3 regions of the Mesorhizobium sp. M7A.F.Ca.MR.245.00.0.0 genome follow, and region 2 is predicted to be linked to each of the others. Evidence: riboswitches for the same ligand, from Rfam matches in the RefSeq annotation. Region 2 holds a riboswitch; each other region holds the start of a gene.

Region 1 (10,269 bases), on a different contig from region 2:
ACGGGAGCGGTGTTTTCGATCCTCAGCCTGCTGACGATGAGCAGCGGGGTCAAGCCGCGTTACGAGCTGAAGCCGATCCGCACCATCGACCGGCTCGCCATGGCGGCGGCGTTGCTGGCAGTGTTCGCCATCCATGGCTATGGCGTATTGTGGGCCTCCGCCCAACTGATTTGAGCCGTACCGGGTCCGGAAGAATCAGCCGGCCTTGCGCTCGGCTTCGACAGGCAAGACCGTGGCGGGACCGAACACATCCTCGAAGGCGGATTTCAGCGCCAGGTCAAGATCGGCCATGGTCAGGGGAAGGCCGAGATCGACGAGGCTGGTGACGCCGTGGTCCTGCACGCCGCAAGGCACGATGCCGCTGAAATGGTCGAGATCTGGTTCGACATTGATGGCGATGCCGTGAAAGCTCACCCAACGCCGCAGCCGGATGCCTATGGCCGCGATCTTGTCCTCCGCCGGCGCGCCGTCCGGCAGGGCAGGGCGATCCGGCCGCACCACCCAGACGCCGACCCGGTCCTCGCGGCGCTCGCCATGCACGTTGAAGGCAGCGAGCGTGCCGATGATCCACTGTTCGAGCGCCGCGACGAAGGCGCGGACGTCCTCACGCCGCCGCTTCAGATCAAGCATGACATAGGCGACCCGCTGGCCCGGCCCATGATAGGTGTATTCGCCGCCGCGGCCGGCCGCAAATACCGGGAAGCGGCTGGCGTCGATCAGATCCTCGCCGCGAGCGCTGGTGCCGGCCGTGTAGAGCGGCGGGTGTTCGACCAGCCAGACCATTTCGCCGGCAGCGCCGCTGCGGATCGCCTCGGCGCGCGCCTCCATGAAGGCAAGTGCTTCGGGATAGGCGGTAAGGCCGGGCTCGATCAGCCATTCGACCGGTGCTGAACCGGGGAGCGGCAGGAACGACGTGGCGATCTGGCTGCGTTCGGGCATGGCGTATCGTCTTTTCGCTTATGCATGTCGCGTCCCAAAACCGCCTCGCACCTTTGGGTGACATCAACTTGCCTTCCATATGGCGATATCAGGCGCAAACGTCCAGTTCCGGCGCTGCGTTCGGACCCTGTGGAGCATTATGCCAATCGCCTGACATTATTGCTTGCCGTGCACTTGTTTCGCCGGAAACGATTTGCTACACGCCGCGAGCCGGTCGGTTCCGGCTCTACCACGTGCGGTCGTGGCGGAATTGGTAGACGCGCAGCGTTGAGGTCGCTGTGGGGCAACCCGTGGAAGTTCGAGTCTTCTCGACCGCACCATTTTCCTTCCCATATCCCGATTGTGCAAGCTCCGCCCGCTGCGGGCCGGGCGCATTTCGTTTGGTATTCCCGCGCTTTACGCCACTTTCTTTTTGAGCGTCGGATTCCCCGAAACCGGTTTCCCCTTTGGGTCCGATGCTCTAGACCTGATTTGCACCTTTTCCGGGATTCTTGTGGCGGGAGGCGCTGGTGGAAGGCGAGCACGAACGGACGATTGGCGCCAGGGCCGCCGAGGACAACCACGCCGACATCTATGGCGAGGACGGCGCCGTGCTTTCGTCCTTCCTGGCGCGGATTGGCGCGGCGATCGCCGACCGCGACACGCTGACCCTCAAGCATGAAGTTGACGACCTGCACCAGTCGGAACTCGGCGACCTGCTTGAGGCGCTGCATCCCGAACAGCGCCACGCACTGGTCGAGCTCCTGGGCGCCGATTTCGACTTCTCCTCGCTGACCGAGGTCGACGAGGCGATCCGTATGGAGATCGTCGACAGTCTGCCCAATGCGCAGATCGCGCAGGCGGTACAGGAGCTCGATTCCGACGACGCCGTCTACATTCTCGAAGACCTCGAGAAGGAGGATCAGGACGAGATCCTGTCGCAGCTGCCGTTCACCGAGCGGATCAGACTGCGCCGCTCGCTCGACTATCCCGAAGAGACGGCCGGCCGCCGCATGCAGACCGAGTTCGTCGCGGTGCCGCCGTTCTGGACGATCGGCCAGACCATCGACTACATGCGCGACGACCAGAATCTGCCCGAGCGCTTCAGCCAGATCTTCGTCATCGATCCGAGCTTTAAGCTGCTCGGCGCCATCGACCTCGACCAGATCCTGCGCACCAAGCGTTCGGTCAAGGTCGAGGAAGTGATGCACGAGACGCGGCACGCCATTCCGGCCACCATGGACCAGGAAGAGGCTGCACGGGAATTCGAGCAGTACGATCTTTTGTCGGCCGCAGTCGTCGACGAGAACGAACGGCTGGTTGGCGTTCTGACCATCGACGATGTTGTCGACGTCATACAGCAGGAGGCCGAAGAAGACTTGATGCGCATGGGCGGCGTCGGCGACGAGGAGCTTTCCGACAGCATCTTTTCGACCTCGCGCTCACGCGTTCCGTGGTTGCTGATCAACCTTCTGACCGCGTTCCTGGCGGCGTCGGTGATCAGCCTTTTCGACCGCACGATCGAACATATCGTCGCACTGGCGGTGCTGATGCCGATCGTCGCCGGCATGGGCGGCAATGCCGGCTCGCAAACCATGACCGTCACCGTGCGGGCGTTGGCGACCAGGGATCTCGACATCTACAATGCCGGCCGCATCATTCGCCGCGAGATGGGTGTCGGCTTCATCAACGGCATCGTCTTCGCCATCCTGATCGGCATCGTTGCGGCAGCCTGGTTCCGTGACCCCAATCTGGGCGGCATCATCGCGGCGGCGATGATCATCAACATGTTCGTGGCCGCCCTGGCCGGCATCCTGATCCCGCTGCTGCTCGATCGTTTCAAGGTCGATCCGGCGGTCGCTTCGGCAGTTTTTGTCACCACGGTTACCGACGTCGTCGGCTTCTTTGCATTTCTCGGCATTGCCACGTGGTGGTTCGGTGTGCCCTGAAGGCACGCCTTTTGGCTTAATTGACTTTTACGTAAATGCCGTGCGAGGCTTGCGCGGGGCGCCATGTCGATGCCGGCATGGCACGGGTTTTGGTTCGGGACATAAGGGTGACGCCGGCATGGCGATCGCCCCTTGGTTTCGGCGTGCGGGAGTGGCAATGCGAGAATATTATTCGATCACCGAGTTGACCCGCGAGTTCGACGTGTCGACGCGGACGCTTCGCTTTTACGAGGACGAAGGGCTGGTGCAGCCGGTGCGGCGTGGCCGCACGCGGCTGTTTCGCCCCTCCGACCGGCACCTCATCCGTCAGATCATGCGCGGCAAGAGGCTTGGCTTCTCGATCAACGAAATCCGCGAAATCATCCAGATGTACAAGGAGCCGCCCGGCGAAGTCGGCCAGCTCAACCTGATGATCAAGCGCATCGAGGAAAAGCGCGAGGATCTCCGGCAGAAGCGCCGCGATCTCGAGGAGACGCTGGCTGAACTCGACCAGGCCGAGGAATCTTGTGTGGAGCGGCTGGTTGAGCTTGGCGTGAATACCTGAGCGGACTGGATTCTATCGGGCGTTAGCGTTCGGAATTAGCGGAAACGTCCATTCCTTCGTCATCCTAGGGCGGAGCAAGGAGCGTAGCGACGCGGCGCAGACCCTAGGATCCATGCCATGACTTCAATGCGCCGCGACGGCGCAGAATTTTGCTCCGCTGCACTCCTCGACCGAGGTCACGGCATGGATCCTAGGGTCTCCGCGACGGAGCTGCGCTCCTGCTTCGCCCTAGGATGACGAAGTTCGCAAGACTTAGGCTAATCGCCGAAGTGTGCACCTGTCAAAATTCGGCGCGATGGAAACCAGGGGCGCCAGCTCAAATCCAGCGGCGCACGCGTTTCGCGTAGTCGCGGTATTTCTTGCCGAATTTCGCCGCCAGCACCTTTTCCTCGCCTTCGATCGCCATCTTCTGCGTGGCATAGGCGGCGATGAACGCCAGCGGCAGGAACCACACGATGCCCGAGACAAAGGCGACGCCGATCAACAGCAGCGTGTTGGCCAGGTACATCGGATTGCGGGTGATGCCGAAGGGACCCGTGGTGACCAGGTGATCGGGCACAGCGTTCGGGTTCAGCGTGGTCTTGGCGCGGACCATGGTGCGGATCGCGGTGACCCAGAGCGCGGCGACGGCAAACAGCGCCACCCAGCCGGTGGCGAAAAGAATATCGCCCAGGAGGTCACCGATCCAGGGCAGGGGATAGAGCAGGCCCAGCGCGATGCTGATGGCGATGGCGGCGGTGTAGATCAGCGGCGGCCACGGTATGAGCCCCGGCTTCGGCTGGTTCTCGGTCATCTGACCCCTTCCTCCATCAACTTGCTGTCGGTCTTGGCGGTACACATGCCGGCGAGATCGGACAGATGCGTCTTCCATTCCGCAGTCTGGTCGTTGTTGTAGAGCCGATCAAGCGTGGCCTCGCCCTCGAGCGTATCGAGCATGCAGACACAGTAGCTCGTACAGAACTCGGTGTCGCGCGACTGCTCGCAGGACAGCTGGCAGGTTTTGAGGAAATTCACCTGCGGGGTTTCGACCTGTGCCGGCATGATCTGCGAGAACAGCCACATGCAGCCGATCAGCAATGGCTGGTGGATCAGGTAGAACGCCAGACTGTGCCGGCCGATAAAGACCAGCGGGTTGGCCCAGCGACCGGGCGCCAATTCGGCAAGCCGGGCAAGCAAGCCGGCACCGGCGGCGAGTTTCGTCACCGCGATGCCCGCAAGCACGGCGCCGAACCATGGAAACAACGGAACGTAGTCGTTGGAGCGTGGATTGTTCGCCGACAGGCCTACCCACCACAGCCATGGGTGATCGAACGCCTCGAGGCGCAGATAGACAGGCGCCGTGATGACGAGCCCGGCGACGACCAGCGTCAACAAAGCCGGCAGGCGCAGGAAGGCGAGGCCGAGCAGGCTGGCCAGCGCGATCTCGTGCAAGATGCCGAAGAAGATGAATCCATCCGGCGTGGCGATCCGGGTGACGACCGATATCGCGATCGCGGCGCCCGCGACCATGGCGAATCGCTTCCAGAAGCCGTTCCAGCGGATTTGTCGGCCATGGGCGAGGTACAGGCTGACGCCGACCAGGAACAGGAAGGTCGAGGCGATGCCGCGCGCGTAGATCTTCCACCAGCCGAAGGCGGTCAGGCCGGGATCGGTGTAGCCGAAGAACTCCAGATCCCAGGTGAAATGGTAGCTCGCCATGGCGATCAGCGCGATGCCGCGCACGATGTCGATGGCGACGATGCGCTTTGGTCGATCCGGAACGGGTGCGGTCGGCGTTTGGATGCTCATGGTCTCGCATTCTGATTCAGCCCCGCTGGAGGACTATCACGGTTGCCTGGGACAAAAGAAGACCGGCAACTCTGCCGACAACCCGGATCAGCCGCGGCATTGGGCCAGTGCAGGGAAGCCTTTGGCCGGCTTCGCTTTTGCCGGATGCGCGTCGGTTTCCTCTTATTGGCGCTGGGATCGCCACGTCAGATTTGACCCGGTGAATCTGCTTCGGGGAAAGCAATGTCCACCCATGTGCGCCATCCGATCTGGCTGCCGGCTCTCAAGGCCGCGGACGCGCGCACCTTCGCGTCGCTCTATGCGGTCGAATCCTTCGCCCGCGCCACGGTGTCGAGCGTCATCCCGATCCAGGCCTACGAGATCCTGCACAACGAACAGATCGTGTCGATGCTCTACACCGTGGTGGCGATGCTCGGGCTGTCGGTGACATTGTTCATGCCGATGCTGATCCGCCGTTTTGCCCGGCGCTGGGTCTACACGGCAGGCGCCTGCCTGCTGGCCGTCGGCTCGCTGTTCTTCGTCACCGACACGCTTGCCGGGCAACTGGCCGGCATGCTGTGCCGGGTGATGGGCGCCAGCGCGCTGTCGATCACGCTCAACCTCTACATCATGGACCACATCCGCAAGACCGACTTCATGCAGGCCGAATCGCTGCGCATGGCGTGGTCGATGCTGGCCTGGACCGGTGGGCCGACGCTCGGCATCTTCCTCTACACGCGCTTCGGCATCTATGCCGCGCATGGTACGGTCGCGGTGTTCGCGTTTGGCCTGCTGGCGCTGTTCTGGACCTACCGCCTCGGCGACAACCAGTCTATCCGTCCGGGCAAGACGCGCCCCGTCAATCCGCTCGCCAATATCGGCCGCTTCGTGGCGCAGCCCAGGCTCAGGCTGGCTTGGCTGATCGCCTTCGGCCGCTCCTGCTTCTGGACGACGTTCTTCGTCTATGGGCCGCTGTTCATGGTCATCACAGGTGAGGGCAAGCTGGCCGGCGGCCTGCTGGTTTCGGCCGGCAACGCGCTGTTGTTCATGGCGATTTTCTGGGGCAAGGCAGGAAAGCGCTTTGGTGGCCGCGGGACCATGACATTCGCCTATTTCGCCATGTCGGCCGCGCTTTTGGCGGCGGGCTTCGTCGGCGAAACCGTGCCGCTGCTTACCGGCGCCTTCCTGCTCTGCGGTGCCTTCTTCACCATTGCGCTCGACGCCCTCGGCTCGACCGCCTTCATGCGCTCGGTGCGCTCCTATGAAAGACCGCAGATGGCAGCGGTCTACCGCACCTATCTCGATTTTTCCGAGCTGACGCCGCCGCTGGTCTATTCGGTGGCGCTGGCCTTCTTCGGCCTGGGCTCGGTGTTCGTCACGCTCGGCCTGCTGGCGGCGGTCTGCGGCTTTGTGACGTGGCGCTATCTGCCGAAATCACTTTGACCTTCATGGCGCATTCGCAATGGTCACCGGCGGAATTTGGTTTGCCGGAAGCAAGGATTCTGCCTATAGTCACCGGTGTCGCCGGTTCCATTTTGGAGCCAAGAGGGAATGCGGTGAGGGCGAATTTCGCCCAATGCCGTGGCTGCCCCCGCAACTGTGTGCGGTAGTCCTCTCCATAAACCACTGAGGATTTTTTCTTCGGGAAGGTGGGGAAGGACGCTGATCCGTGAGCCAGGAGACCTGCCGGCGACAGGAAACTGACTTCGATGCCCTCGGGTGGAGGGCGAAAGGACAAGACATGACTACCGCTTCCGTCTCCCTCGGCACCTCCGTCTCCTCGCAGTCGCGCTTCATGCAGCTCGCGCTCGCCGGGCTGCTCGGCATTTTCGTGATGGGCTTTGTCGGCTTCTCGCATATCGATGCGGTCCACAATGCGGCTCACGATTATCGCCATTCGATGGCGTTTCCCTGCCACTGACGAGGAATTGACATCATGAACCTGTTTCGCAACGTCGTGTTCATCGCGGCGATCGCAGGGCTCGTGGCCGGCGTCGTTCTCGCCTGCATGCAGGCCTATGCCACCGTGCCGCTGATCCTGAAGGCGGAAGTCTACGAACAGGCCGGCGGCGGGCATCACCATGACCATGCCGCTCCGGCCGCAACGGATAGCAATGCCATGAGCACAACTGCTCCGGCGGCGGAAGCCGCTCCGGCAGACGAAGGCTGGGCGCCGGCAGACGGTTTCGAGCGTTTCGCCTTCAGCGTGCTTGCCAACATCGTCACCGGCATCGGCTTCGCCTTGATCCTGGTCGCGGTCTCCGAATTCGCCTGCGGCATCGGTGGCTGGCGCCAGGGCGTGTTCTGGGGCCTGGCCGGCTTTGCCGTGTTCACGCTGGCGCCGGGCCTCGGCCTGCCGCCGGAACTGCCGGCCATGCCGGCCGCCGATCTCACCCATCGGCAGATCTGGTGGTGGGCGACGGTGGCGGCAACCGCTGCCGGTCTCGGCCTGATCGCGTTTCGCAAGTCGCTGCCGCTCGCGATCCTTGCCGTCCTTTTGATCGTCGCACCGCATGTTGTCGGTGCACCGCAGCCGGACAGTTACGAGACGGCGATTCCAGAAGGGCTGCATCACCAGTTCGTGGTGGCGGTGACCGTGACCAATCTGGTGTTCTGGCTGGTGCTCGGCGCGGTCGTCGGCGTGGTGCGTGGCCGTTTCACCGGCACCGCGACCAGCCTGCGCGACAGCTTTGCCTGATCGCAAGACACTGACCTTCCTCATCGGCGGTGCGCGCTCCGGCAAGAGCGCGCACGCCGAAATTCTGGCGACCGCCATGCCGCCCCCCTGGACCTATATCGCCACGGCGCAAGCCTATGATGACGAGATGCATGAACGCATTGCGTTGCACCGATCGCGGCGCGGCGAAGGCTGGACGACCATCGACGCACCGCTCGATCTCGCCGGTACGCTTGCCGCCTTGCCGGACGATCGGCCGGTGCTTGTCGACTGCCTGACGCTGTGGCTGACCAACCATATGCTGGCCGAACACGATTTCGAGCTTGAATGCCGGCGATTGGCGGAGGTGCTTTCGCGGCCGCGCGGCCCCTGGTTCGTGGTGTCAAATGAAGTCGGCCAAGGCATAGTGCCGGACAATGCGCTGGCGCGCCGGTTTCGCGATGCCGCCGGCCGGCTCAACCAGCAGGTCGCCGCCGTCGCCGACATGGTGCTGCTTATGGTGGCAGGGCTGCCGCTCAAGGTGAAATGACATGACCGACATCGACAATAGGGACGAAGAACGCCACCGCGCCAAGATGGCCAAGCGCAAGGCTGTGCAGGATGCCGAGGTGGCGAGCAAGACGGTCGAGAAGGGCTTGCTCATCGTCAACACCGGACCGGGCAAGGGAAAGACCACCGCCGCCTTTGGCCTGGCGCTGCGCATGCTCGGCTACGGCAAGCGGGTCGGGGTCGTCCAGTTCATCAAGGGCAAGTGGCACACCGGCGAGAAGGACGCCTTCGCCGCCTTCGGCGACCGCGTTGTCTGGCACGCGATGGGCGAGGGGTTCACCTGGGAAACGCAGGACCTGAAGCGCGACATCGCCGCCGCCGAAGCCGCGTGGGCCAAGGTGCTTGAGCTGATGGCCGATCCGTCGATCAGCCTTCTGGTGCTCGACGAACTGAACATTGCGCTGCGCTACGACTATCTCGACCTCGACAAAGTGGTTGCGGCGTTGAAGGCGCGGCGTGAGGGCCTGCATGTCGTGGTCACCGGCCGCAACGCCAAGCCGGCGCTGATCGAGGCGGCCGACCTCGTCACCGAAATGGGCGTAACCAAGCACCATTTTTCCGCAGGCGTGAAAGCGCAGCAGGGGATCGAGTTCTGAGCGTTTCTTACCCTCCCCACAAGGGGGAGGGTGAAGTAGATCACGCCACGATGACAACGACCGAAACCAACCCGAACAGCGCGATCAGCAGATAGTCGGCGACGCGATAGAGTTTCAGCGCTCGCCTTATGTCGACGCTGTCGGCCTCGCGCCGCCCACCTTCGCCCATGAAGACGTCGTCCACGAGCACGCCGCCGTAGCTGCGCGGCCCGGCGAGCGCCAGGCCGAGCGCACCGGCCATCGCCGCTTCCGGCCAGCCGGCATTGGGTGAGCGGTGTTTTTTCGCGTCGCGCCACACCGCATGCCAGGCATTTTTCGCATCAGCGCCTTTGACGAAGAACGCCGCCAGCACGATCAGCAGCGCCGTCAGCCGCGACGCCGGCAGATTGATCCAGTCGTCGAAGCGCGCCGCCGCCCAGCCGAAGGCCTCGTGGCGCGGGGTGCGGTGGCCGATCATCGAATCGGCGGTGTTGGCGGCCTTGTAGGCGGCGCCGCCGGCCAGGCCGCCGACGCCGGTCCAGAAGGCGGGGGCGACGATGCCGTCGGAGAAATTCTCAGCCAGGCTCTCGATCGCGGCGCGGCAGACGCCGGCCCTGTCGAGCGTTTCAGGGTCGCGGCCGACGATTCGCGAAACGGCAAGGCGGGCCAGAGCGAGGCCACCGGTGTCGAGCGCGTCCGCCACAGCCTCGACATGCTCATAGAGGCTCTTCTGCGACAGAAGCGACGTTGCCAGAAGGGCAGTGATGACCAGGCCCATGGGAACGAACCAGAACAGGATCTGCACGCCCAGGCCAATTATCGCCGGCACCAGCACGATGACCAGCAGCGCCTGGACACCACGCTTGCGACGCAGCGCGTCGGGATCAGTGGCGCGGTTGAGCCTGCGGTCGAGAAAGGATATCAGCCTGCCGAACCACGTCACCGGATGGCCGATGGCGCGAAACAGCCAATCGGGGTAACCGAGGGCGAATTCGACGGCCAATGACAGGAAAGCGATCAGGACTGACATGAAGCTTCTTAATGGGGCGGTTGTGGACCATGGTGGAAGTCTTGGCCGCGCGAGGGCGCTTTTCCCCAACGCCCTGCTGCCATTCGTCGACCTCTCGACCGGTATCAATCCGCACTCCTACCCGCTTTTCGACCTGCCCGCCACCTCGCTGTCGCGGTTGCCGGAAGCCGCGCGCACGCGTGAGCTGACAGAGATCGCTGCCAGTGCCTATGGGGCGCCGTCGCCAGCCAACATCGTGGCGGCACCGGGCACGCAGATCC
Region 2 (10,269 bases):
GCTCGGCGCTTTCGGCGTGCTCACCGAAGTGACGCTGAACAACATCGCGACCTACCGGTTGCGCCGCCGCAAATATGTGCTGCCGATCACTGAGATGCTGCGCGACTTCGAGGCGATGATGGCCGCGCATCGCTCGGCCGAATTCTACTACATTCCGTTCTCCGGCTATGCGCAGTTCATCGCCAGCGATTTCAGCGACGCCGCACCCACCGCACGGCCGCCGGAAGAGGACGAGGCGGGTTTGAGGACGCTGCGTCGGCTGCGCACTTCACTTGCCTGGCTGCCATCGCTGCGTGGCCGCCTGATCCGTTCGGCGGCCGCCAGATTTCCCGCCGAGGACTACGTGCAGGACTGGCTCAACGTCTATGCCAGCGACCGGCAGACCAAGTTCAACGAGATGGAATATCATTTGCCGTTCGAGGAAGGGCCGAAGGCGCTGGCCGAGATCATCGAGCTGACCGAGAAGCGTTTTCCCGAGGTCTATTTCCCGATGGAGGTGCGCTCGGTCGCGCCGGACCAGTTCTGGCTTTCGCCATTCTACAACAGGCTGACCTGCTCCATCGCCATCCACCATGATGCAGCGAACGATCCGTTGCCGTTCATGCGGGCGGCGGAGCCGATCTTCCGCAGATATGGCGGCAGGCCGCATTGGGGCAAGATGCACAGCCTGAAAGCGGCGGATCTGAAAAAGCTCTATCCGCGCTGGGACGACGCCATGGCGGTGCGCCGCGACGTCGATCCGCAAAACCGCTTCGTCTCGCCCTATATGGCCGGCTTGTTCGGCATCGAATGATGAGCACCTATTTTTCCACCCTCTCGGATGCGCTGAAGACCGCCGGCATCTTCCAGCCCTGCCTGCTGCTCGATCGCGACCGGCTGGACGGCAACATTGCCCTGGTCAAGGAGAGACTGGATCCCGGCCTGGCCGTGCGGCTGGTCGACAAATCGCTCGCCTGCATGCCGCTGCTTGCGTATATCGCCAAGGCGCTTGGCAGTGAGCGCTTCATGACCTTCCACCCGCCGATCAGCGAGGCGGTGCTGAAGGCGTTCCCGGATGCCGATCTGCTCTACGGCAAGCCGATGCCGATCGGCGCGGCAAGGGCGGCGCTGGTGAAAACCGATACCGACTGGTCGCGCGTCTGCTGGCTGATCGACAGCGAGGAGAGACTGGCGGAATATGGCGCCCTCGCTGGCGAACTCGGCATCGGCCTGCGCATCGTTTTCGAGATCGATGTCGGGCTGCATCGCGGCGGGTTCGCCAATCCTGACGCCTTGTCGAAGGCGTTGAGCGCGTTGCCGGCCCGGCTGCATTGCGAAGGCGTCATGGCCTACGAGGCGCATGCGCCGCTCATTCCCGGTCTTTTCGGCGGACCGGCAAAGGCATTGGCCAAGGCGTCGGCGCAGGCCTCGGCGTTCGTCGCCTGTCTCGGCGCCGACCAGCGCCGCATCCTGAACATCGGCGGCAGCAAGACCGCGCTGCTTCATCATGGCGGCGCGGCCAATGAGGTCTCGATGGGCTCGGCCTTTGTGCTGCCCAGCGACTTCGATACGCCAGGCCTCGACGACTTCCAGCCGGCGGCCTTCATCGCCACGCCGATCCTGAAAATGGTCGAGCCGATGCTGCCCGGCCCGCCGGCCGTCACCCGCCTGCTGCAGGCGCTCGGCCGCTTCCCGCGCAAGGGTTGCTACCTCTATGGCGGCAAGTGGATGGCCGAGCCGGTCTTCCCAGAAGGCATGAAGGCGAACGGGCTGCTCGGCCTGTCCTCCAACCAGCAATTCATGGGGTTGCCCGCCGACGCGACCGCAAAGCCCGGCGACTACGCGTTTCTAAGGCCGACGCAGAGCGAAGCCGTGCTGCAGCAGTTCGGGTCGATCGCGGTGTTTTCCGGCGGCCGGATCGCCGATCGCTGGCCGGCGTTGCCGATGGCCTGACCGACTACGCCTTCACCGGTATCCAGATCTCCAGCCCGCCCTTGCCGCTGCGCGGGTCGAATTCGGGGCCGTAGCGTTCGAATTCCGGCGCGTCCGCGATCTCATGCCCGGAGGCCGGCAGCCATTTGTTCCAGATCGTGTTGACCGTCCGGCGGATGGTCGAGATGTGTTCGCGGTGGGCAAAGACCGCATATTTCTGCGCCGGCACCCGCACCCGGTAGAAGTCCCTGGGCAGGTCGGAGAAGTCAGACACTTCGACGCCGGCGATGTAGTCGAAATTGCCGGCATCGTCGCCGTTGACGCAGACGCCATAGGCGACGTCGCCGGTCTCGCCCGGAATGTTGCCGATATAGGGGCCGAAGCGCTGCCACTGCATCGGGATGGCGGCGCTGGTTTCGCAGCTGTAGCGTTCGCCGAGGCCGGCGATCAGGAACGGCCGGCTGGTCTCGAAACGCGGCGGTTCGAGATTGGTGAGGAGGGACTGGTCCATCAGGATCGGCTCCACGAGGTCGAGCTTGTCGAGTGTGCCCTGCGCGCGCACCAGTTCCGGCGTGGTGCCGAACTGATCGCGGAAGGCACGGGTGAACGCCTCATGCGAGTTGTAGCCGGCGTCGAGCGCGACGGCGAGGATGTCGGGCGCCCCGCCCGCCAGCTTGCGCGCCGCCTCGGTCAGCCGGCGTGAGCGCATGTAGCCCATCACCGACCGGCCGGTGGCGGCGCCGAAGGCGCGCGTCACATGAAAACGCGACACGCCGCTGCTTTGCGCGACATCATCAAGCGAGATCGCCTCCGGCAGATGGCTTTCGACGAACCACAGCGCTTTCTCGGTCGGGTCCATTTTCTCCTCGCATTGGCCACATCATCCTGCCGCTTCCTGGCGCAGCCAGTTTGATCGAAATTGCGCATCCCGTGCAATCTGCGCCGATGCCGGTCGCCATCCGGCCAACCGCCCCATGAGCTTTCGCTTGACAGCGACCGGCGTCATCTCTTAGGTATGTTATATTATTACATAAAGAGAGCATGCGATGCCTGTTTCGCTTAGCTGGCCCACCACTCCGTCCGAGAAATCCATTGCGAAGCGATCGGCGCAAATCTACGCTGAAGCGGTGATGGTCCCCGAGTCGAAAGGCGAGGGGTGAAAAGGGAACGCGGTGAGGCCTGCTCAGGTCGAGACCGTGGCTGCCCCCGCAACTGTAAGCGGCGAGCAAAATCCGTGAATGCCACTGGCCGGCAAGGCTGGGAAGGCTGGATGGCGCAACGACCCGTGAGCCAGGAGACCTGCCATCACTGAGTTGACCGGACGGGGTGTGCCGGGAGGAAACGCGAGGCCCGGTCTTGTCGGTCGGTTCGCCAGCTTCCTTCCGTCGCCAGTTTTGGAAAGTGACGGAAAGTTGGACGGCTCCATCCATCGCATCGTCGTATATACGCTTTGCCGTCCCGGCAAGCCGGCGGGCAGCAGCCGATGACCGTAGCGCTTCTCGAAGCCCGTGACCTCTGCGTCACGGCGAATGGGCGGGATCTGGTTCAGGCGGTCAGCTTCTCGGTGGCCGCCGGCGATCGCCTTGCCATCATCGGTCCCAACGGCGCCGGCAAGACGACGCTGCTGCGCATGCTGTCGGGCATGCTGCGGCCGAGCTCCGGCGAGGTGAAGCTCGGCGGGCGCCGCCTGGACAGGATTTCAGCCGCCGAACGGGCGCTGCACATTGCCGTGGTCGGCCAGACCGACCAGCCCGATCCGCGGCTGGCGCTGATCGACTATGTCGAGCTTGGCCGCGTCCCGCATGCCGGGCTGCGGCGCAAGAGCGAGGAACGCGACATTGTCGCCGAGGCGCTGCGCCGGAGCGGCCTGCTGCCGCTATTTGGCCGCACCATCGGCTCGCTGTCGGGCGGCGAGCGCCAGCGCGCCCAACTGGCACGCGCCATCGCCCAGCAGCCAAAGATCCTGTTCCTCGACGAGCCGACCAACCATCTCGACCCGCGCGCCCGCGGCGAACTGCTCGACCTCGTGGCAGGCTTCGAGATGACGGTGATCGCGGTGCTGCACGATCTGGCGCTGGTGGCACCGTTCGCCACCAGGGTGGCGGTGATGAACCATGCCCGTCTGCAAGCGCTCGCCGCACCGCGCGAAGCGCTGACCCAAAAGCTGATCCGCGAGATTTTCGGCATCGATGTGCTGCGTCTGCGCCATCCGACCGAAGACCGCGAACTGACGGTGTTCGATGTGCCGAACCGTTCCGCTCCGCCATCCTGATGGAGCCTTTCCGAATTCGACCCAATCCCATCCACAAGGAGCAAACCCGTGAAACGCCTGGCCTTTTCGCTTGTCTTCTCGCTGCTGGCCTCGACAGCCCTGGCCTTCCCGGTCACGGTCGACAGCTGCGGCAAGCCGCTGACCTTCGATGCGCCGCCGAAGCGCGCCGTCATCCAGGATCTCAACATGGCCGAGATGGCTTTCGCGCTGAAACTGCAGCCGTCGATCGTCGGCCTGACCGGCATCACCGGATGGTACAAGGTGGGTCCCGAATTCAAGGCCGAGCAGGGTTCGATCCCGGAACTGGCGCCGAAATATCCGACGCTCGAAAACCTCGTCGCGGTCGAGCCGGATTTCTTCTTCGCCGGCTGGTATTACGGCATGAAGCCGGGCGGCGAGGTGACACCCGATACGCTTGCTCCGCACGGCATCAAGACGCTGGTGCTGACGGAAAGCTGCGTGCATCTCGACAAGAGCCGCCCAGCCGCCTCGATGGACCTGCTCTATGGCGACGTCGAAAAGCTGGGCAAGATCTTCGGCAAGGAGGCCGAGGCGGAGAAGCTTGTTGCCGGCTGGAAGACGCGGCTCGCCGACATCACCGCCAAGGTCGGCAACGGCAAGGCAACGCGAGTGTTTCTCTATGATTCCGGCGAGGACAAGCCCTTCACCGCAGGCAAGTTCGCCATCCCCAGCGCCATGATATCAGCCGCCGGCGGCGACAACATCATGGCCGACATGGACACCAGCTGGGGCAACACGGACTGGGAAACGGTGGCGTCGCGCAATCCGCAATTCCTCATCCTGCTCGATTACCAGGATGGCGGCGGCTACAAGAAGCTGCTCGATTTCCTGAAGGTCCATCCGGCCATGAAAGAGACGGACGCGGTCAAGAACGAGCGCTTCGTCGCCCTGCGCTATGCCGAACTGACACCCGGACCCGCCAATATCGAAGCGATCGACAAAATCGCCAAGGCCATGCATCCGGAAGCGTTTTGATGCCTGTCGCCCAAAAGTGCGCAGCGGTTTTGGGGCAACGACATGCATGAGCAAAAGATCCTGGAAGTGCGTCGCACGCGTCCTGACAGACACGACGCATTTCCAGGTTTGCGCCATCCGGCATTCGCACTGGCCATGCTGGTGGGAGCGGCGGCGATCGCTGCTCTCGCATTGCTGTCGATCGCCTATGGCTCGACGCTGATCCCGCTGACCGACGTTGTTGCAGCACTTGGCCGCGCAATCGGCTTCAGTGGGCACGACGTGTCCGGGCCGGTCGGCAAGATCGTCGTCGATCTGCGGCTGCCGCGCACGGTCCTGGCCATCTGCGTCGGGGCCGGTCTCGGCGTCGTCGGTGCGCTGCTGCAGACGGTGACCCGCAACGACCTTGCCGACCCGTTCCTGTTCGGCCTGTCGTCGGGCGCCGCCGCGGGTGCGGTTTCCGTCATCACCGTCTTCGGAGACAGTTTCGGCATCTGGACATTGCCGGTCGCGGCCTTCACCGGCGGCATATTGGCTGCCGGTGTCGTCCTGCTGCTGGTTGCGCGGGTGAGGGGGCAAGGCCCGGAGCGGCTGATCCTTGCCGGCCTTGCCGTGTCCTTCATGTTCACCGCCTTGACCAATTATCTTGTCTTTGCCGGCGACCAGCGCGCCGCGCACTCCGTGCTGTTCTGGACCATGGGTGGGCTCGGCCTGGCGCGCTGGGACAATATCTGGCTCGGCGCCTTGGGTGCGGGCACTATCCTGGCTTACGCGCTGTGGAACCACCGCCGGCTCGATGCTTTCCTGGCCGGCGAAAACGCCGCCGAAAGCCTGGGCGTGCCGGTGGCGCGGATGCGAAGGATGACCTTTCTCGTCGCCGCCTTCTCGACGGCGATCCTGGTCTCGGTCGCCGGCGTCATCGGCTTCGTCGGGCTGATGATCCCGCATCTGTCGCGGCCGCTGGCGGGCCCCTTGCACCTGCGCCTGGTTGCCAGCTGCGCCGTGTTCGGCGCGGTGCTGTTGCTGGCCAGCGACCTTCTGGCTCGAACGCTGCTGCCGCCGCAGGAACTGCCGATCGGCATCATCACCAGCTCGGTCGGCGCGTTCTTCGTCGTCACCATGCTCATCCGCAACAGGCTTTGAGTGCGGCCTCGGCCGGGGCCAGCGCCGCGATTACTCTCCCGAAATGCCCAGTTGCACCTGTTGCTTTGGGCGCTTCGACTGGAACAGGGCAAGCAAAAAAACGCCGGCCTGAACCACGACGATCGTCGGGCCCGTGGCTGCGTCGATGTGATAGCTGAGGATCGTTCCCACGACGCTCGACCCGATGGCGGCCGCGGCAGCAATGGCGAGCATACGCTCAAAGCTCTTCGTCAAAAGAAAACCGATCGCTCCCGGCGCGATCAGCATGGCGATGACAAGGATGATCCCGACAGCCTTCAGCGAGGCCACGATGGTCAACGCGAGCAGCGTCAACAGCCCGAAATGCAGCAGATTGACGGGCAGGCCGATCGCGCGCGCATGGGCCGGATCGAAACAATAGAGCAGCAGATCCTTGCGTTTTGCCAGAACGATGAGGATCGCCGGCACGACGATGATCGCCGCCTCGATCACGTCGCGCCACTGGACGCCGAGCATGTTGCCGAACAGGATACGATTGAGATGCTGGTCGGTCTCGACCTTGACGAACAGAACCAGGCCAAACGCGAACATGCCTGAGAAGACGATGCCCATGACTGCGTCCTCCTTGATCCGGCTGTGCTGCTTGAGGTAGCCCGTCGCCAAAGCGCAGCCAAGCCCTGCCACGAATGCGCCGAAGGCAAGCGGGATCCCGGCGATATAGGCGAGCACAATACCCGGAAGCACGGCATGCGAAACGGCGTCGCCCATCAGCGACCAGCCCTTCAGGACGAGATAGCAGGACAACACCGCGCAGATGGCGCCGACCAGAATGGCGACGGTGAGACCGCGACGCATGAACTCATGGCTGAGCGGTTCGGCGATCCAGGACCAGATTGTCATCATGACGCGACCTGGGATGCGGCACGTGCCGCCCGGCGCGCGGCGAGACGGCCATGTTTGGGTGCGAAGACGAAGGCAGTCAGAAAGACCACGGTCTGCAGCACCACGATCAGTCCGCCAGTCGCGCCATCGAGAAAGAAGCTGAGATAGGCGCCGACCGCGCTCGTCGCCGCGCCGATCGCCATCGCGAGCAGGATCATGACGCCGAACCGATCGGTAAGCAGGTAGGCGGTGGCGCCAGGCGTTACCACCATCGCGATCACGAGGATCGCGCCGACGGTCTGGAGCGCGGCGACGATGCAGGCGCTGAGCAGCACGAAGAACAGGACCCGCAACCGCCACGGATTCAGGCCGACGCCGCGCGCATGGTTCTCATCGAAGAACACCAGCATCATATCCTTCCATCGAAGCCCCAATACAGCCAGCGAAACCGCTGCGATGAGGATGACCTGGGTTACATCCTCGTCGGAGATTGCGAGGATGTTGCCGAGTACGATGGACTGGATGTTTACGGAGGTCGGACTGATCGACGCAATCAGCAGCCCGCCAGCGAACAGCGTTGTAAAGACAAGGCCGATCACGGCGTCCTCGCGAAGTTGCGTCACGCGCCGCACCAAGGTGATGCCGAGTGCAGCGATGAGGCCGGAGGCGAATGCGCCGGCGGCATAGGGAAGGGCCAGCATGTAGGCGGCCGCAACGCCCGGCACCACCGAGTGGGCAAGCGCGTCGCCCATCAGGGCCCAGCCCTTGAGTATGAGATAGCAGGACAGGAACGCGCAGACCATGCCGACCAGGGCGCTGACCCAGATGGCCTTGGCCATGTAGTTGTAGGTGAAGGGTTCCAGCAGGATGTCGATCACGGGGCTGGCGATCCGCTGTCGGGCTTCATCATCTTCTCTTGATCGCGCTCGCCGTAAAGCACCAGAGGGCGCTCGTCATCGGTCAGCACGGTCAGGTGGCGAGCGTCGGGGTCGTCGTGAAGATCGGCGCCGCCGAGGCGTAGATGCCTCAGCACGCCGCCAAAAGCTTTCGCAAGATTGGCTTGCGTAAACGTTGTCTCTGTCGGTCCGAAGGCCAGCACCGTCTTGTTGAAGATGACGACATGGTCGCAGAAATTGACGATGCTGCCGAGATTGTGCGTCGACACCAACATCAGCTTGCCGTCGTCGCGCATCGACCGAAGGAGATCGATGATCGCTGCTTCGGTCTGCACGTCGACGCCGGTGAACGGCTCGTCGAGCAGGATGATTTCGCCGCCCTGCGCCAGAGCGCGCGCCAGGAACACACGCTTCTTCTGGCCGCCGCTCAGTTCGCCGATCTGGCGCTTGCGAAAATCGGTCATGCCGACCCGTTCCAGCGCCGCGTCGACCGCCATGCGATCGGCTCTGCCTGGGATACGCAGAAAATTCATGTGGCCATAGCGGCCCATCATGACGACATCTTCCACCAGCACCGGAAAGTTCCAGTCGACATCCTCGCTCTGCGGCACATACGCTACCAGGCCGCGCTTCAGCGCTGCGTGGACCGGCAATCCGGCGATAAGCACTGTTCCGGTCGACGGCGTCAGGAAGCCCATCAGCGCCTTGAACAGCGTCGATTTGCCGGAGCCGTTGACGCCGACCAGCGCGCATATGGTGGAGGCGCCGAGTCTGAAAGAGGCGGAGTGTACGGCCGTGACCCCGCTTGAATAGCTGACGGTGACGTCGTCCACGTCGATGGAGGCAACGACCCGGCCGCTACCGGTCGATGTTCGATCAGGGCTGCCCTGGACGCTGTCCGGAGCGAGCGCGGTGCGAACCCCGGTCACCCGCCGAACCCCTGGACGATAGTCTCGACGGTGGTTTCGAGAAGCTTCAGATAGGTCGGAACCGGGCCGTCTTCCTCGCTCAGCGAATCGACGTAGAGAACGCCTCCATAGGTGGCTCCGGTTTCTCGCGCGACTTGCTTGGCCGCCTTGTCCGAAATGGTGCTTTCGCTGAACACCACCGGAATCTTGTTCTCGCGCACCAGGTCGATGAGCTTGCGCGCCTGTTGCGGAGTGCCTTGCTGGTCGGCGTTGATCGGCCACAGATAGGCTTCGCGCAGATCGAAGTCGCGTGCCAGGTAGCTGAAAGCGCCTTCGCTTGTAACCAGCCAGCGTTGGTCCGTGGGGATCGCCGACAGGCGCTTGCGCATGGGCTCGTCGATTGCCTTGATCTTTTCCGAATAGGCGGCGGCATTGGCGGCATAGACCTGGGCGTTTGCCGGATCCGCCTTGGACAGCGCCTTGCGGATATTCTCGACATAGATGAGGGCGTTCTTCGGCGACATCCACGCATGCGGATTGGGCTTGCCTTCGTAGGGCCCCTCCTTGATCCCCATCGGCTCGACACCGTCCGTGACGACGGCGCTCGGCACGTTCTTCACGTTGTCGAAGAATTTCTCGAACCAGCGTTCGAGGTTCATGCCGTTCCAGAGCACGAGGTCGGCCGATTGCGCCTTCACCACGTCGAGCGGCGTCGGCTGATAGTCGTGGATTTCGGCGCCGGGCTTGGTCACCGACTCTACGATTGCCGCGGTCCCGGCTACGTTTTGCGCGATATCCTGGATGATCGTGAACGTCGTCACGACGCGCAGAACCTTCCCTGCCGCAGGCTGGGTCTCCTGTGCCATGACCGGAACGAGGCTCGCCATCGTCGCAAAACCGATGGCCACAAGGCCGCCAAGCGCCCGCAGCATCGTCCTGCGGGTTGGGGAAGCAGAAACAGTCATCGGATGCCTTTCGACTGGAGTTGATCGTCGCCCATGCGCCGCTCACGTCATGCTAATGCGTTTGATTTGCATCTAATATTGCAGTTGCAACTGATTTGCAAGTAGCTAATTGCAGTCGCGTGGCAACGCGGCTAAGTATGGCGGATGAAAGCGGATAACGACCTTTTCGAGCGATTCCGGAGCAATTTGAAAGCCGCCGGTGTCCGGATGACCGAACAACGCAAGGTGATCTTGCGGCTGCTGGCGGATGCGCACGACCATCCGGACGCGAACGAATTGTATTCTCGTGCCCACCAGATCGACGGCAGCATTTCCTTGTCGACCGTCTACCGGACGTT
Region 3 (10,269 bases), on a different contig from region 2:
GAAGATATAGCTCGCCCGGCCGAGCGCCGGGTCGAGTGCGGCGCCGTCCTGGCGGCAATCGGTATTCTTCGAGCCGAGCGAAGCCATCAGCAGCTTGAGCGCATAGGTTTCCTCGACGGCGGCAAGATCGCCCGCGATAGCGCCGATCTTTTCGGGCGCCGTCTTCGATACCGCGTCCTTGATCGCGGCGAAGGCCTCGGCCCAGCTGGCGGCAACCAGCCTGCCGTCCTTGCGCACATAGGGGCGGTCGAGACGCTGCGTGCGCAGGCCGTCCCAGATAAATCGGGTCTTGTCGGAGATCCACTCCTCGTTCACCGCCTCGTTGACGCGCGGCAGGATGCGCATCACTTCGCGGCCCCGGCTATCGACACGGATCGCCGAGCCGACCGCATCCATCACATCGATGGATTCGGTCTTGGTCAGCTCCCACGGCCGCGCCTGGAAGGCGAACGGTTTCGAGGTCAGCGCGCCGACCGGGCAAAGGTCGATGACATTGCCCTGCAGCTCCGACGTCATCGCCTGTTCGAGATAGGTGGTGATCTCGGCATCCTCGCCGCGGCCGATCAGGCCCAGTTCGGAAATGCCGGCGACTTCGGTGGTGAAGCGGACGCAGCGCGTGCAGTGGATGCAGCGGTTCATCACCGTCTTCACCAGCGGTCCGATGTATTTGTCTTCGACCGCGCGCTTGTTCTCGTGATAGCGCGAGGAATCGACGCCGAACGCCATCGCCTGGTCCTGCAGGTCGCATTCGCCGCCCTGGTCGCAGATCGGGCAATCCAGCGGATGGTTGATCAGCAGGAACTCCATCACGCCTTCCCTGGCCTTCTTGACCATCGGCGTGTTGGTGAAGATTTCCGGCGCCTCGCCATTCGGGCCGGGACGCAGGTCGCGCACGTTCATGGCGCAGGACGCCTGCGGCTTGGGCGGCCCGCCCTTCACCTCGATCAGGCACATGCGGCAATTGCCGGCGATCGACAGCCGCTCATGGAAGCAGAAGCGCGGCACTTCCGCGCCAGCGTCTTCCGCCGCCTGCAGCAGCGTGTAGTGGTCGGGTACAGTGATCTCTTTCCCGTCGACCTTGAGCTTTGCCATTCGCCTCAAACCCCTGCGGAGTTCCCGCAATCTCTTTTTCCGGACGCGGTCGAGACCACGTCGGGCACTTCATTCACTTCTTGACGGCGAGCGCCGCCGCTTGGGTTTTCCAATCGTCGCGGCCGATGCGGCCGCCGAGCGACAGATAGTCCTCGACCCAGGCAACCTCTTGCGGCGTCCATGCCGCGATCTGGGCATACGTCCAGATACCGAGGCCGTTGAGAACCTTTTCCAGCTTCGGCCCGATGCCCGAGATGGCCTTGAGATCTGCCGGAATGGCCGGCTTCTCCATGGCGTTGGGCTGCCTGAAATCATCGGGCATCAGCGCATCGCCGGCGCCGCTTGTCGCCGGAGCGGCGTTTGCGGCCGGCACGGCAGTGGCGGCTTCCTTGGCGGCAATATCGGTGACCTCCCGGGCGAAGGACTGCGCCTCGGCGATCATGGTTTTCGCCGTCGCCCGTGCCTTGGTGGAGGAAGGACTTGGATCTTCGAACTGCGCGACGCGCGCCTCGAAATCATCGACGATCGGCTGCAGCAGCCGCTGCGAGGCTTCTGCCGCACCTGAAAGCGCGCCCAGCCAGACGCCGAAAGCATGGTTGGCGAGCCCGACGCCAAGCGCCGACATCGCCGCTGCACCCGCCACAGGATGCACGAAAAGGTTGACGGCGCTAGCCATCTCCTTCGGCATCATCCTGGTCAAGTCCTGGTTCATCTTCTCGATCTGGTCCAAATTGGGCATCAGCGGGTTCGAATACGGCGCCATAGAGTTCTCCTGGTCGTTTCTTCGTTCGCCCCGCCCTTCGCTGCGGACTTCCGCCCGCGTAAACATTCTTCTATTCCGCCGCCACCATCACAGGCTCGGCCCGGTGCGCATTGCGCGAAAACTCGTCGATGCGCCGCTCCACTTCGCCGCGGAAATGCCGCATCAGTCCCTGGATCGGCCATGCCGCCGCGTCGCCAAGCGCGCAGATCGTATGGCCCTCGATCTGCTTGGTGACGTCGAGCAGCATATCGATCTCGCGCTTCTGCGCCTCGCCGCGCACCAGCCGTTCCATCACCCGCCACATCCAGCCGGTGCCTTCGCGGCATGGCGTGCACTGGCCGCAGCTCTCGTGCTTGTAGAAGTAGGAAAGCCGCGCGATCGCCTTCACGACATCGGTCGACTTGTCCATGACGATGACAGCCGCGGTTCCAAGGCCGGATTTGAGGTCGCGCAGCGCGTCGAAATCCATCGGCGTGTCGATGATCTGCTCCGCCGGCACCAGCGGCACAGAGGCGCCGCCCGGTATGACCGCCAAGAGATTGTCCCAGCCACCGCGAATGCCGCCGCAATGCGTCTCGATGAGTTCGCGGAACGGAATCGACATCGCCTCTTCGACCGTGCACGGATTGTTGACGTGGCCGGAGATGCAAAACAGCTTGGTGCCGACATTGTTGGGCCGGCCGAAGGACGAGAACCAGGCCGCACCGCGGCGCAGGATGGTCGGCGCGACCGCGATCGATTCGACATTGTTGACCGTGGTCGGGCAGCCATAGAGGCCGACATTGGCCGGGAATGGCGGCTTCAGCCGGGGCTGGCCCTTCTTGCCTTCGAGGCTTTCGAGGAGTGCTGTCTCCTCGCCGCAGATATAGGCTCCGGCGCCGTGGTGCATGTAGATGTCGAAATCGTAGCCGGACGTGTTGTTCTTGCCGATCAGCTTGGCCTCATAGGCTTCCTCGATCGCGCGCTGCAGCGCCTCGCGCTCGCGGATGAACTCGCCGCGCACATATATGTAGGCGGCAATCGCGCCCATGGCGAAGCCGGCAAGCAGCGCGCCCTCGACCAGCGTGTGCGGGTCGTTGCGCAGGATGTCGCGGTCCTTGCAGGTGCCGGGCTCGGATTCGTCGGCGTTGATGACGAGATAGCTCGGCCGGCCATCGCTCTGCTTGGGCATGAATGACCATTTGAGGCCCGTCGGGAAGCCGGCGCCGCCGCGGCCGCGCAGGCCCGACGCCTTCATCTCGTTGACGATCCACTCGCGCCCCTTGGCAACGATGCCGGGCGTGTTGTCCCAAGCGCCGCGCGCCATCGCGCCGGCCAACGACTTGTCAAACAGGCCGTAGATATTGGTGAAGATGCGGTCTTTGTCCTGAAGCATTTTTCGTCCCTCAGACCGGCTTCTTGCCGAAGACGCGGATGTATTCGGCGACGCCACCCTTGGCGAGCGCCTTGGCCTGCTTGACCCAGTCGTCGCGATCGATGCGGCCCTGGAAAGAGAGATAGCCATCCACCCACTCGCGTTCGGCCTTCTTCCACGACGCGACCTGCGCGAAGGTGAAAATGCCCAGCGTATGCAGGATGCCCTCGATCTTGGGGCCGACGCCGGAGATCAGCTTGAGGTCGTCGACCTGTGCCGGTTTATCGATTCCGGCCGGACGGTTTTTGTCCCCGAGCGACGGTTTGGCCGGCTTGGCCGCCGGCACCTTGACCTCAGGCGCCTTGAAGGCGGATGCCGGCTCGGCCTTGGTTATCGGACCGCTGCGCTGCTTGGAAACCTGCTCGACCTTGGAGTCCGCCTTGTTGGCGTTGGCGGCCGAATGCAGCGGCGCGGCAACGCTCGCCGCCTTTTCAACCGCCGGCGCGACCTTGGTTTTTGAAGGCGTCTTCAATACCGGGCTGGTTTCAGGGGCGTCGGTCTTCGGCTTGCTGGTGTTGGACGGTGCGACAGGGGCCGCGGCCGGCCCCGGCACAGGCGCCGCGATGATCGCGTCGGGCGCCGCCCTGGCGGCCTTGGCGGCCTCCCTGGCCTCCCTTTCGCGGGTCGACTTGAGGATCGCCTTTTCGCTCTTCAGCGTGGTGAGGCCGGAGGCCGGCTCGGAGCCGGTGCGGCCGTTCTGCGGCCCCGGTTCCACCGAAGCACCCTTGCCGGCGTCATAGAGATCGATGATTTCAGCCAGGCGTTCCGGCGTCAGATCCTCGAACGTGTCCTTGAAGATCATGACCATCGGCGCGTTGACGCAGGCGCCAAGGCATTCGACCTCTTCCCAGGACAAGGTGCCCTTGTCGTTGGCGTGGAACTGGTCGTGATGGATTTTGGAGCGGCAGACATCCATCAGCGCTTCCGAACCGCGCAGCATGCAGGGCGTGGTGCCGCAGACCTGGATATGCGCACGCGTGCCGACCGGATTCAACTGGTACTGCGTGTAGAAGGTCGCGACTTCGAGCCCGCGGATACGCGGCATGCCGAGCATGTCGGAAATCGTCTCGATGGCCGCCTTCGTCACCCAGCCTTCCTGCTCCTGCGCTATCATCAGCAAGGGAATGATGGCCGACTGCTCACGGCCCTTCGGGTACTTCTTGATCCATTGCTTCGCCGCAGCCGCGTTCGCCCGGTTGAAGGCGAAGGATGCTGGCTGGACGCTGGCTTCTGCGAGACGGCGGACTGACATTTAGCGATCGACCTCACCAAACACGATGTCGAGGGAGCCGAGAACGGCGGTGACGTCGGCCAGCATGTGGCCGCGGCAGAGGAAATCCATCGCCTGCAGATGCGCGAAACCCGGCGCGCGCAGCTTGCAGCGGTAGGGCTTGTTGGAGCCGTCGGAAACCAGATAGACGCCGAATTCGCCCTTCGGCGCCTCGACCGCGGCGTAAACCTCGCCGGCCGGCACGCGATAACCCTCGGTGTAGAGCTTGAAGTGATGGATCAGCGCTTCCATCGAGCGCTTCATCGCCTGGCGCTTGGGCGGCACCACCTTGCCGTCGAGGTTCGACACCGGCCCGGTGCTTTCCTTGCCGAGCAGGAGATCGACGCACTGGCGCATGATCTTCGCAGACTGGCGCATTTCTTCCATGCGTACGAGGTAGCGGTCGAAGCAATCGCCGTTCTTGCCGATCGGAATATCGAAATCCATTTCCGAATAGCATTCATAGGGCTGCGACTTGCGCAGGTCCCAGGCAGCGCCCGAACCGCGCACCATCACGCCCGAAAAACCCCAGGCCCAGGCATCCTCCAGCGAGACGATGCCGATGTCGACATTGCGCTGCTTGAAGATGCGGTTGCCGGTCAGCAGCTGATCGAGGTCGTCGATCGACTTCAGGAACGGGTCGATCCACTTGCCGATGTCCTCGACCAATTTCTGCGGCAGATCCTGGTGGACGCCACCGGGGCGAAAGTAAGCGGCATGCATGCGCGAACCCGAGGCGCGCTCATAGAACACCATCAGCTTTTCGCGCTCGACGAAGCCCCACAGCGGCGGCGTCAGCGCGCCGACGTCCATCGCCTGCGTCGTCACATTGAGGATGTGCGACATGATGCGGCCGATTTCGCAGTAGAGAACGCGGATCAGCTGGCCGCGCTTCGGCACTTCGATGCCGAGCAGGCGCTCGGCGGCAAGCGCGAAGGCGTGCTCCTGGTTCATCGGCGCGCAATAGTCGAGCCGGTCGAGATAGGGAATCGCCTGCAGGTAGGTTTTGGCCTCGATCAGCTTTTCGGTGCCGCGATGCAAGAGCCCGATATGCGGATCGACGCGATCGACGACTTCGCCGTCCAGCTCCAGTACAAGGCGCAAAACGCCGTGCGCCGCAGGGTGTTGCGGGCCGAAATTGATGTTGAAGTTGCGGACCGAGGTTTCAGCCATTTACTGCTTTGCCTTCTCGTCACCCGGCAGCACGTAATCCGTACCTTCCCACGGGGACAAAAAATCGAAATTGCGAAATTCCTGCTTGAGTTCGACCGGCTCGTAGATAACGCGCTTGGCTTCGTCGTCGTAACGCACCTCGACGAAGCCGGTCAGCGGGAAATCCTTGCGCAGCGGGTGGCCTTCGAAACCATAGTCGGTCAACAGGCGGCGCAGATCGGGATGGCCCGAGAACAGCACGCCATAGAGATCGTAGGTCTCGCGCTCGAACCAGTCGGCACCGGGAAAGACGCCGGTGATCGACGGCACCATGGTTTCCTCGTCGGCCTGCACCTTGACGCGGATGCGCACATTCTGCTTCGGCGACAACAGATGATAGACGACGTCGAAACGCTTGGGCCGCGACGGATAGTCGGCGCCGCAGACGTCGATGATCGAGATGAACTGGCAGCGCGCATCGTCGCGCAGGAAGGTCATGACCTCGACCAGATCGCGCGGCTCGACGCGGATGGTGAGTTCGCCATAGGCGATATCAGCCTCGTTCACGCGGCCGATCAGCTTCTCGCCGAGATAGTTCGACAGTTCGCTCAGGGATGCGGTCATGGATTTACCGTTCGATCGTGCCGGTGCGGCGGATCTTCTTCTGCAAGAGAAGAATGCCGTAGAGCAGCGCTTCGGCGCTCGGCGGGCAGCCGGGCACATAGATATCGACGGGCACGATGCGGTCGCAGCCGCGCACCACCGAATAGGAGTAGTGGTAGTAGCCGCCGCCATTGGCGCAGGAGCCCATCGAGATGACGTAGCGCGGTTCCGGCATCTGGTCGTAGACCTTGCGCAGCGCCGGCGCCATCTTGTTGGTCAGCGTGCCGGCGACGATCATGATGTCGGACTGGCGCGGGGACGCGCGCGGCGCGACGCCGAACCGCTCCGAATCATAGCGCGGCATCGAGGTGTGGATCATCTCGACCGCGCAGCAAGCGAGGCCGAACGTCATGAACATCAGCGACCCGCTGCGCGCCCAGGTGATGAGCGCCTCGGTCGAAGTGACCAAAAAGCCCTTGTCGGCCAACTCGTTGTTGATCTCGAGGAAGAAGGGATCGTCCTCCCCCACCGGCCTGCCGGTGTTGGGATCGATAATACCCTTGGGCTTCGGCGCGACGAGGGTGCCTGAACTGTCGTTCAATCCCATTCCAGCGCTCCTTTTTTCCATTCATAGGCAAAGCCGATGGTCAGCACCGCCAAAAACACCATCATCGACCAGAAACCGAGCATGCCGATCTTCGAAAACGACACCGCCCAAGGAAACAGGAAGGCCACTTCCAGGTCGAAGATGATGAACAGGATCGACACCAGGTAGAAACGGATGTCGAACTTCATGCGGGCGTCGTCGAACGAGTTGAAACCGCACTCATAGGCGGAAAGCTTTTCGGGATCGGGATTGCGGTAGGCCACCAGGAAGGGCGCGGCCAGCAGCGCCAGGCCGACAACCAGCGCCACGCCTATGAACAGGACGATGGGCAGGTATGAGCTCAAGAGTGCGTTCATGCTCGGCTTTCCGTTGGCGCCAATCCAGTTTGATTACAGCACCGGACCCTAATGCGGAAGCGTGACAGTTTAACCGCTGAACCGTTTTAAGGGCCTATGCTGCAACGCGGCGAGGGTTAGCGCAGCACTTCCAGCGAAGCAAGTCAAACCTTGTTCAAAACACCGACCTGGACGGCATATCGCGGCAAACTGGTCCGATCCGCTCCTGTTTGATTTCCTTCGCTTTTTACTCCACTTTTCTCTCCTGACATGGATGCCGCCAAAACCCTGCTAGCATGGGTTGGAATCAGCCATTCGACCCTCGGTCAAAACACTTCAAAGTGATGCCTGCATGAAGGAAAAGATCTCGCTCCCCACGGCCCGTCGCATCGCGCTTGCCGCCCAGGGGTTTCTCGATCCCCGCCCGACCGGCACGCCCGACCGCCGGCATTTTGCCCGCACCCTCTCCCGCACCGGCCTGCTGCAGATCGATTCCGTCAGCGCGGTGGTGCGCGCTCATTATATGCCACTCTATTCGCGCCTTGGCCCCTACCCGTTCTCGCTGCTCGACAATGCCGCGGTGACACGCAAGCGCACGGTTTTCGAATACTGGGCGCATGAGGCTTCCTTCCTGCCGGTGGAGACGTACCCGCTGATGCGCTGGCGCATGCAGCGCGCCGAGCGCGGCGAGGAAATGTATCTGGGGCTCGCCAAATGGGGCCGCGAACATGCCGCCTATATCGAGGAGATCCACCGCCAGGTCGCCGAGCGCGGCCCGATCGCCGCTTCCGCGCTCGAAGGCCAGAAAGGCTCGGGCGGCTGGTGGGGCTGGAGCCACGCCAAGCATGCCTTCGAATGGCTGTTCTGGGCCGGACGCATCACCACGGCGCACCGTCGCGGGTTCGAGCGCTTCTATGATCTGCCCGAGCGCGTGCTGCCGCAGGCGGTCCTCGACCTCCCAGTGCCCACGCCTGAGGACGCGCACCGCGAATTGCTGCGCATTTCCGCCCGCGCCCACGGCGTGGCGACTTCAGGCGATTTGCGCGATTATTTCCGCCTGTCGCCGGCCGATATGAAAGGCCGATTGGAGGAACTGGTTGAAACGGGCGAGTTGCTGCCGATGCGCGTCGAAGGCTGGGACAAGCTGGCCTATCTTCATAAAGACGCGCGTCTGCCGCGCAAGATCGACGCCCGCGCCCTGCTGGCGCCGTTCGATCCTGTCGTCTTCGAACGCTCGCGCACAGAGCGGCTGTTCGACTTCCACTACCGCATCGAGATCTACACGCCGGCCGACAAGCGGCAATACGGCTACTATGTCCTGCCGTTCCTGCTCGGCGACAGGATCGTGGCACGCGTCGACCTCAAGGCCGACCGTCCGGCCAGCATACTGCGGGTCCATGCGGCCTATGCCGAGCCGGGTGCGCCGCCTGAAACCGCTGCAGAACTGTTCGAGGAATTGAAGCAGATGCAGGGCTGGCTTGGTCTTGAGCGCATGGAAGTGACCCCGGCCGGGGATTTGGGTCCGGCGCTGGCCGACATCGCCATGTCGTAAGCTCGCGTTGACACCGCCGCCCGCAAAAGCCTAAATCCGGTTCAGATGGTCTCTTGCCCGCAACGGCAAGAGCTAAGAGGGAATGCGGTGCGGGGCAAAATCCCAAATCCGCGGCTGTCCCCGCAACTGTAAGCGAAGAGCCAAGGCCGAAAGCCACTGGGAGTTCCCGGGAAGGCGGCTACCCAAGGCGATGACCCGCGAGCCAGGAGACCTGCCGTCTGCGACTTTAGAATCCGATCGCCCGGCGGGTTTCCGGGCAAGGAGCCCGATCTTTGGACCACGACAGCAGTTTTTCGGCTGGCACAGCGGATATTTCGTCCGGCCATGATGATGCCTTGGCCGGCGTCACCATCATCGTCTGCGCCTCCTGTCGCGATGAGACCGGCTCCGACGCTCATCCCCGCGCCGGCGAATTGCTGGCGGAGGATACGCGCCGCGCCGCATCCGGCGACGACATCCGCATCCGCAGCGTCGAATGCCTTGGCAATTGCAAGCGGCGCCTCAGCGCCGCCATCCTGCGCGACGGCTGCTGGAGCTATGTCTTTGGCGACCTGACCGAGACCAGCGGCGCCGACCTCGTCACGGGCGCCAAGCTTTTCGCCACCTCGACCGACGGTCTCATTCCCTGGCGTGGCCGCCCCGATAGCCTGAAGCGCGGCCTCGTTGCCCGCATCCCTCCCCTCGACCTGCTGAAGGACTGACCATGACTGCCCCAGATTCGCCTGCGAACCTCTCCCGCGTTCCCTGCACCGTCGTCACCGGCTTCCTCGGCGCCGGCAAGACGACGCTGGTCCGCCATCTCCTGGAAAACGCCGGCGGCAAGCGCATTGCCATCATCGTCAACGAATTCGGCGACATCGGCATCGACGGCGAGATTTTGAAGGGCTGCGGCATCGACACCTGTCCGGAGGAAAACATCGTCGAACTGGCCAATGGCTGCATCTGCTGCACCGTTGCCGACGACTTCGTCCCGGCGCTTGACAAGATCCTGTCGCTGACGCCGAGGGTCGACCATATCCTGATCGAGACTTCGGGCCTGGCGCTGCCCAAGCCGCTGGTCCAGGCCTTTCAATGGCCGAGCGTGAAGAGCCGCGTCACAGTCGACGGCGTCATCGCCGTGGTCGACGGGCCGGCATTGGCCGAAGGCCGCGTCGCCAACGACATGGACGCACTTCAGGCGCAGCGCGCCGGGGACGAGACGCTCGACCACGACGACCCGGTGGAAGAACTGTTCGAGGATCAGATCGCCTGCGCCGACCTGATCATCCTGTCGAAAAGCGACCTGATGGACGCCGCCGGCACCGCCCGCGCCAACGCCATCATCAACGAACACTCCGCCCGCGCCGTGAAGATCGTGCCGGCGTCGCATGGCAAGGTCGATCCCTCGGTGCTGCTCGGGCTCGGTCTCGCCGTCGAGGACGACATCGAAAACCGCAAATCCCATCATGACGGCGCGTTCGACCACGAGCATGACGACTTCG

The links. A riboswitch is a leader RNA that binds a small molecule or an ion and turns the genes downstream of it on or off. The one in region 2 is predicted to bind cobalamin.
Region 1: another riboswitch for cobalamin. It lies ahead of EOB80_RS29625 (CbtB domain-containing protein); the one in region 2 lies ahead of EOB80_RS29845 (ABC transporter ATP-binding protein).
Region 3: another riboswitch for cobalamin. It lies ahead of EOB80_RS29785 (DUF1636 family protein); the one in region 2 lies ahead of EOB80_RS29845 (ABC transporter ATP-binding protein).

Annotation. Positions count from the first base shown of each region.
Region 1 is NZ_RZTE01000047.1:9,166-19,434, reverse strand. It holds gene EOB80_RS29665 (site-2 protease family protein) at 1-174, shown strand, start outside; gene lipB (lipoyl(octanoyl) transferase LipB) at 196-939, opposite strand; tRNA gene EOB80_RS29655 (tRNA-Leu) at 1,175-1,259, shown strand; gene mgtE (magnesium transporter) at 1,449-2,867, shown strand; gene EOB80_RS29645 (MerR family DNA-binding transcriptional regulator) at 3,025-3,411, shown strand; gene EOB80_RS29640 (isoprenylcysteine carboxylmethyltransferase family protein) at 3,728-4,204, opposite strand; gene EOB80_RS29635 (DUF1624 domain-containing protein) at 4,201-5,199, opposite strand; gene EOB80_RS29630 (MFS transporter) at 5,422-6,621, shown strand; cobalamin riboswitch at 6,687-6,884, shown strand; gene EOB80_RS29625 (CbtB domain-containing protein) at 6,920-7,099, shown strand; gene EOB80_RS29620 (CbtA family protein) at 7,115-7,876, shown strand; gene cobU (bifunctional adenosylcobinamide kinase/adenosylcobinamide-phosphate guanylyltransferase) at 7,869-8,384, shown strand; gene cobO (cob(I)yrinic acid a,c-diamide adenosyltransferase) at 8,386-9,000, shown strand; gene cbiB (adenosylcobinamide-phosphate synthase CbiB) at 9,041-10,009, opposite strand; gene cobD (threonine-phosphate decarboxylase CobD) at 10,008-10,269, shown strand, end outside.
Region 2 is NZ_RZTE01000048.1:5,342-15,610, forward strand. It holds gene EOB80_RS29830 (D-arabinono-1,4-lactone oxidase) at 1-793, shown strand, start outside; gene EOB80_RS29835 (DSD1 family PLP-dependent enzyme) at 793-1,932, shown strand; gene EOB80_RS29840 (AraC family transcriptional regulator) at 1,937-2,770, opposite strand; cobalamin riboswitch at 3,026-3,233, shown strand; gene EOB80_RS29845 (ABC transporter ATP-binding protein) at 3,395-4,183, shown strand; gene EOB80_RS29850 (ABC transporter substrate-binding protein) at 4,232-5,179, shown strand; gene EOB80_RS29855 (iron ABC transporter permease) at 5,315-6,301, shown strand; gene EOB80_RS29860 (metal ABC transporter permease) at 6,332-7,183, opposite strand; gene EOB80_RS29865 (metal ABC transporter permease) at 7,180-8,040, opposite strand; gene EOB80_RS29870 (manganese/iron ABC transporter ATP-binding protein) at 8,037-8,897, opposite strand; gene EOB80_RS29875 (metal ABC transporter substrate-binding protein) at 8,984-9,853, opposite strand; gene EOB80_RS29880 (Fur family transcriptional regulator) at 10,076-10,269, shown strand, end outside.
Region 3 is NZ_RZTE01000047.1:37,079-47,347, forward strand. It holds gene nuoG (NADH-quinone oxidoreductase subunit NuoG) at 1-1,092, opposite strand, end outside; gene EOB80_RS29745 (NADH-ubiquinone dehydrogenase) at 1,166-1,855, opposite strand; gene nuoF (NADH-quinone oxidoreductase subunit NuoF) at 1,926-3,230, opposite strand; gene EOB80_RS29755 (NADH-quinone oxidoreductase subunit E) at 3,241-4,521, opposite strand; gene EOB80_RS29760 (NADH-quinone oxidoreductase subunit D) at 4,522-5,712, opposite strand; gene EOB80_RS29765 (NADH-quinone oxidoreductase subunit C) at 5,713-6,315, opposite strand; gene EOB80_RS29770 (NADH-quinone oxidoreductase subunit B) at 6,320-6,901, opposite strand; gene EOB80_RS29775 (NADH-quinone oxidoreductase subunit A) at 6,892-7,257, opposite strand; gene EOB80_RS29780 (winged helix-turn-helix domain-containing protein) at 7,589-8,788, shown strand; cobalamin riboswitch at 8,818-9,022, shown strand; gene EOB80_RS29785 (DUF1636 family protein) at 9,061-9,489, shown strand; gene cobW (cobalamin biosynthesis protein CobW) at 9,492-10,269, shown strand, end outside.